One region of the Dorea sp. ICN-14282 genome, then DNA from elsewhere that is predicted to be linked to it. Evidence: predicted binding sites of a transcription regulator. Region 1 holds the regulator's gene; the other holds the start of a gene.

Region 1 (3,432 bases):
CTTCATTTCCAACACGACCGGACAATGATCTGATCCCATCACGTCCGTCATAATCTTCGCATCCTTAAGCCGCTCTTCCAGGCACTTAGATACACAGAAGTAATCAATTCTCCACCCTGCGTTCTTCGCTCTTGCGCTAAAGCGATAAGACCACCAAGAGTAGATCCCCTCCTGATCTGGATAAAAGTATCGGAAGGTATCTATAAAACCTGCTTCCAAAAGCTCTGTAAACTTTCCTCTTTCCTCGTCCGTAAATCCGGCATTTTTGCGATTCGTTTTTGGATTCTTTAAATCAATTTCCTTGTGGGCAACATTTAAATCTCCACAGAAAATCACCGACTTCTTTTCTTCTAACTTCTTCAGATATGCAAGGAAATCCGTCTCCCATTGCATCCGATACGGAAGTCTTGCCAATTCATTCTGGGAATTCGGCGTATATACTGTAATAAAATAATAATCATCAAATTCCAGCGTAATGACACGTCCCTCTTGGTCATGCTCTTCTATTCCCAGCCCATAAGCCACTGATAATGGCTCTTTCTTTGTGAAAATTGCAGTACCGGAATACCCCTTCTTTTTTGCATAATTCCAATACTGGTAATATCCCGGGGTATCAAGATCAAGCTGTCCTTCCTGCATCTTTGATTCCTGTATGCAGAAAATATCTGCATCTACTTCCTGAAAAAAATCCAAAAATCCTTTCTGCACACAGGCACGGATTCCATTTACATTCCATGAAACAAATTTCATCTGTTCTCCTCCATCTCGTCGTCTCTAATCTGTCGTTGTTCCAATCCATAATTGCTTCTTCTAATAATATACCTTTCTAAGGAACAATCCTCTTGCAGGTGCAAGAAATCCCGCAAGGCTCCTGTCTTCTGCTGCAATTACGACCGGCAGCATGGATGCGTCCCGCTTCCCGGTTCCAATCTCTAGAAGCGTCCCGGTCAGAATACGAACCATATGGTAGAGAAATCCTGTTCCATAATAGGTAATTCTCACCTTATCGCCCGTGCTTACAATCTTGATATTCGTAATCCTGCGTACCGGATCCTTACACTCTTTATCATCGGTAAAGCTGGTAAAATTCTTCGGACCAATCAAATACTTCACTGCATCACGCATCGCCTCAATGTCCAGTTTCTCCGGATAATGATAGCAATATCTTCTGGAAAAGACATCCGGCTTTTCCCGGCAGTCGATATAATACTCGTACTTTTTGCCCTTTGCACTTTTTCGTGCATGGAATCCATTTTTCACAAGCTCTACTTTTACAATCCGGATATCTTCCGGAAGATAACGATTTAAAGACTCCTTAAACTCCTTCGTATCATAAAGCTTGGACAATTTCACACTTGCCACCTGTCCTCTTGCATGGACTCCGGCATCTGTCCGCCCGGATCCGTCTACCTGCACCCGGTATCCGACCAATTTGCCAATGCTGTATTCCAGTACAAACTGGATCGTATTATCAGTGGTCGCCTGACGCTGCCACCCCTGGTATCTGCTCCCATCATAGGATATTGTCAACTTGTATGTTCTCATCTCTGTCACCCAATCTTACGAATCTGATCTATGTTATCTACTTCCTTATCTACTTTATTATCTGCTTTCCATCGTTGTTATAGAAAAAGGAAGAAGCAAACCCATCTTCTTTGCTTCTTCCTCTATTCTATCACTGAACACCACTCTTCGTAAACAACTTCTTACTGGAAACTTCCCGGAAATCTGCCAAAATCCAACTATCCCAAAATCTTTTTCAATTCATCCATAAAGGTATTAACATCCTTGAACTCCCGGTAAACGGATGCGAATCTGACATAGGCAACTTCATCAAGATCTTTCAATTCTTCCATCACCAATTCACCCACCGTACTGCTTGGGATCTCCTTCTCCTCCAAATTAAAAATCTTCGTCTCGATCCGATCGATCGCTTGCTGAATCTCCTCAGCAGAAACGGGTCTCTTATAACATGCCTGCAGAACCCCGTTCTCGATCTTACGACGGTTATACTGTTCCCGATTGTTATCTTTTTTAATAATAATAAGCGGAATTGTCTCCACCTTCTCATATGTGGTAAACCGTTTCCCACACACATCACAAGAACGGCGTCTACGAATCGAGCTTCCATCCTCTGCCGGTCTGGAATCGATCACTCTGGTATCCGGATGATTACAATATGGACACTTCATCTTGGTATCGTCCTTTCTCAATATAATACATATAGTATATCTGCTGCCCTAGAAGAAGTCAAACAACTTTTTTCTTTTCCTCATGCATTTCAACCAAAATAATATCCGGTCCAATCTTTTTAATGCAGCAAAAAGGAACGATATACTCCGATCCATCACAGAAGAAACCGCATACTTTTCCTCCCTTTGGAATAATCAAAGCTTCCACGCATCCACTGCACTCATTCAGAATCAGATCCGCAATATAACCTAGTTTTTTACAGTCACAGACATTGATTACTTCTTTATTCTCCAGCTCACACAGACGCATTCCCATTGCACTCACCAGTTTCTTATTTCTTCTTATATATAATATATGCAGCAAAGGCTTACCTGCCCCGCTGCATATATCTACTGCCCTTTAAGCAGACATTACTTTCTCGCTGTCAAAAGCTTTGACAATCACTCCCATCAGCACTGCTCCAATCGCCAGCGTCTCAATAAGCGTTACGCCAAACTGCATCATTGTAACTTCCTGACCCAAAATTCCCTGAAGCACAAGCGCCGTGTTGTAAATTGGAATGAAGAACATTTTCTGACTAGTCTCTCCAGACGTGAACATTGTCAAAAGTCCGGTTACCAATACCAGCATGTAAGCTGGCATCACATATGTATTCGCCTCCTTCACTGACCGCGCAAACACAGAAATCAGTGCAATCATCGTTGAATACAGGAATGCAATCACTACCAAAAGTGTCCCCAGCATCAAAATCTGCTGCACACTCAACTGAATATCAAGATCGCCAAGTCCGCCCATCTTACTCATCATCAGCGGCGCACCGATTACCATAGCCGCCACATAAATCAGCGAAGACACTCCGGAAATCAACATCAATGCCAGCACCTTTCCAAGTGCAATATCTTTTCTCTTAATCGGTGATACCAAGAGGCTTGCCATCGTACCTCTTTCTTTTTCTCCTGCCACCATATCCGTTCCAATTCCCATCGCACCTGCAAAGAGCAGAATGGTAATAAAGTATGGAAGCATTGTTCCGATTGCTTTTCCTCCGGCTTTCCTCTCATCCTGAATATACATCTCATCATTGTCGCTGTTCACCTGAAAAATCGTAAGAGAACTCATATCTTCTACCCGCTGAGACAACAGCATCTGCCGGTATGTCTCCAAAGCCGCAGTCATGTTCCTTGATGCCTGCTGGGAATATTCCTCCGAAGGATTCTCATAGGTCTTAACCTGCGGCAC
Region 2 (3,432 bases), 460 kb from region 1:
GGACATGTTAAGGAATTTGTTTCCTTCGATTACAACTTTATTTCTTGTAGTACATAAGATTCCACGAGTTGGAACATTTTTGAATGTATTATTTTTGATGTATACAGATGGGGCATAGGTAACGTTTTCAGCAACGTATTTTGGTTCCCATCCAATCTGGTCTGCCAAGTCTTCCGGCAGAGCCTCTTTGAATTTGATTTCCATGGTTCGTCCGTCTGTATCCGTAGGTTCGGAGAGAACTTTTTCTACGGTATAGAGGTTTTCCTCGTCGGACTGTCCGGTTGGCGGCTGCAGGAAATCACGGGTGAAGAATGCTACCTTGTCACCTTCGTGATATTGCGGGAATCCGCCTTGCTGCTGGTGGATGTATTTCAGTACCAGTGTATGGTCATCTTTGCGTCGTTCGACTCTGGTGAACGTTCCGTGCAGGTTGATCGGGTCATCGTGGGAATTAGAGAAATTACATCCCTCGATAGTGATCTTTCCGGCAGCTCCGGAAGCATGGATGATATCAGCGTAGCTTACGGTGATGTGGCCGGAGTTTTTCCTTGGCATAAAGTTACAGTTTCGATAAGAGACATCGGTACTCATCTGAATCAGCCATCCGAAACCGTGCATAAAGTGTACGTTCAGCCCTTCGGCATCGACATTTTTACTCTCCCAGGTAAATGCGCCTGCCGTTTCACGTACTGCACTGCTGGCAAGTTCAAAGACCATACCAAGTGTCTGCATGTCCGGTCTTGCTCCAGCGTAACTGATGCGGACAACGCCGTCTGGAAGCTGGGTAATAGAACGAACATTGCTAAATGGATTTCCCCTGCCGTCGGTCCAGTAGTTTCGTGTCATCTCTTCCCCTGGAGAATGTGCAACAACGGCATAGGAACGGTGAATGTTAGTCTCTGTCCAGTAATACTGGTCGGTGTAAGGACTCTTTTCACTGGTCCATTTAATAGAATTTCCCTCAATGATATACGGGAAACAGTCTGGGATGTAGAAATCGGTGTAGTCCGAACCATTTTCGGATCCCATATTGGTAATGGTCATCTCGGAAACGGTTGGTACTTCAAAGTCCCAGGAAAAATTTTTCAACTTAATATTCTCGGATTTGACAACGGCAAGTGCCATCATGTTGCCGTGCATCATGAAGAGGGAACCATTTCCGTCAATGGTCAGGTTCTTATGCTCTTCAATCAGAATTCCGATCGTCTTTTGCGGGTGCTCCAAGCTGTTGGTGTTGGAGGTGTGGTAGTTGCGGACTTCTGCTTTGTCCTTGTAAATCTGGTATTCGCCCCGCGGGAATTCCAGTACTACCTTCTGGCCCTTTTCTTCTTCCTTTTTGGCAGCTGCCAGTGCCTTTTGGACGGCTTCTGTACTATCTTTTTCCCCAGTTGGATCGACGCCGTATTCGGAAGCGTCAAGATGAACAGCTTTGTCCTCTTTTTCTTTTGCCTGAGCAGGCAGAAAAGAGAGGTTGCCCAAGAGCAAACTGCAAAGAAGAAGCCAGGTCAGCAATTTCTTTGGGTTTCTTTTCATGTCTTTCTCCTTTTTAGTATTTATTTACATATGGGCATATGTATACGTCAATTATCTTATTTATTATGGGGAAAAGACATAGATAAAAGAAAGAACTTTTTATGTTTTTCTATGATGATTCGATGATTGTTTTTTATGTTTTTGTGAATAAATGTCAAATAAATATCAAAACAGGAAAAGAGAAAATTCCCTCTTCCCAAATCGAATGTTTTGTTGTATGATAGTAACTGGCCCAAGATGTAGTGTGGAAACGGATGAGTTTCTCCTATATTTAGTATAGATGGTGTGTATAGAGAACTAATAAGAGAGGGAATGGTGCAGATATGGAAGTGAAAACAAGCGTAATCAAGCGGAACGGGGAAGAAGTAGAGTTTGACCTGAGTAAGATTATAAACGCGATCAGAAAGGCAAATGAGGAAGTAGACAAGCTTCACCGAATGAACGATTATCAGATTATGGCAATTGCGGATAATATTGCGAATCAGGTGAACGAGATCATGCATGCAGTGAATGTAGAAGACATTCAGGACATGGTAGAGACCGGAATTATGGAGATGCGCGGCTATGAGGTGGCGCAGAAGTATGTTCGCTATCGCTATAAAAGAGAATTGAATCGAAAATCCAATACAACGGACAACGGAATTTTGTCTTTGATTGAACACATTAATGAGGAAGTGAATCAGGAAAACTCCAATAAGAACCCGGTGATTAACTCTACGCAGCGAGATTATATGGCGGGAGAAGTCAGCAAGGATCTTTCTAGACGTATTTTGCTTCCGGATGAGATTGTGAAAGCGCATGAGGAAGGAATTATTCATTTCCACGATTCTGATTATTTTGCACAGAAAGAGCATAACTGTGATCTGATTAACCTGGAAGATATGCTTCAGAATGGAACCGTTATCAGCGAGACTTTGATCGAGAAACCACATAGTTTCTTTACTGCATGTAATGTCACAACTCAGATCGTGGCACAGGTGGCAAGCAATCAGTATGGAGGACAGTCCTTTACACTGGCACATTTGGCGCCGTTTGTGGATATCAGCAGAAAGAAGATCAGAAGAAATGTTATCGCAGAGAGACAGGAATGCGGTGAAAGTATGGATGAGGTTATCATCGATAAGGTGACAGAGCGCAGACTTCGGGAAGAGGTAAGAAGTGGAATTCAGACGATTCAATATCAGCTGATTACGTTGATGACCTGTAACGGTCAGGCACCGTTCGTTACGGTGTTCATGTATCTGGACGAAGTGGAAGAAGGACAGACGAGAGACGACCTTGCACTGATCATTGAGGAAGTTCTGGTACAGAGAATGCAGGGTGTGAAGAATGAGAAGGGAGTATGGATTACTCCGGCGTTCCCGAAGCTGATCTATGTATTGGATGAAGATAATATTACAGAAGGTTCTAAGTATTGGTATCTGACAGAATTAGCTGCAAAGTGTACAGCAAAGAGACTGGTACCGGACTATATTTCTGCGAAGATTATGAAAGAACTGAAGAAGGGTGAAGTATATCCGTGTATGGGATGCCGTTCCTTCCTGACGGTAGAAGATTCTCAGAGAAATGCCGATGGAAGCCATAAGTTCTACGGAAGATTTAATCAGGGCGTAGTGACGATTAACTTGGTGGATGTTGCTTGTTCTTCTGAAGGCGATATGGATAAGTTCTGGGAGATTCTGGATGAGCGTTTGGAGCTTTGCCACCGTGCACTGCGCTGCCGCCATGAACGTCTTCTGGGAACGATTTCTGATGTGGCGCCGATTTTGTGGCAGTATGGAGCGTTGGCAAGACTGAAGAAAGGGGAGAAGATTGATCCGCTGTTGTTTGGAGGATATTCTACGATTTCCCTTGGATATGCAGGCCTATATGAGATGTGTATGCGGATGCTTGGAAAAT

The links. Region 1 encodes NrdR, which represses ribonucleotide reductase genes. Its sites were predicted from a motif close to CACAANATNTTGTG; they were not measured.
Region 2: nrdD (anaerobic ribonucleoside-triphosphate reductase) is a predicted target of NrdR. The motif match lies at 1,765-1,778, and genes of this name have one in related genera.

The regions. Positions count from the first base shown of each region.
Region 1 is NZ_JBBKBH010000002.1:45,108-48,539, forward strand. Features, by position in the region: gene xth (exodeoxyribonuclease III) at 1-750, opposite strand, end outside; gene truA (tRNA pseudouridine(38-40) synthase TruA) at 811-1,545, opposite strand; gene nrdR (transcriptional regulator NrdR) at 1,743-2,192, opposite strand; gene WKT00_RS05490 (YlmC/YmxH family sporulation protein) at 2,251-2,502, opposite strand; gene WKT00_RS05495 (ABC transporter permease) at 2,593-3,432, opposite strand, start outside.
Region 2 is NZ_JBBKBH010000002.1:501,958-505,389, reverse strand. Features, by position in the region: gene WKT00_RS07885 (right-handed parallel beta-helix repeat-containing protein) at 1-1,533, opposite strand, end outside; gene nrdD (anaerobic ribonucleoside-triphosphate reductase) at 1,857-3,432, shown strand, end outside.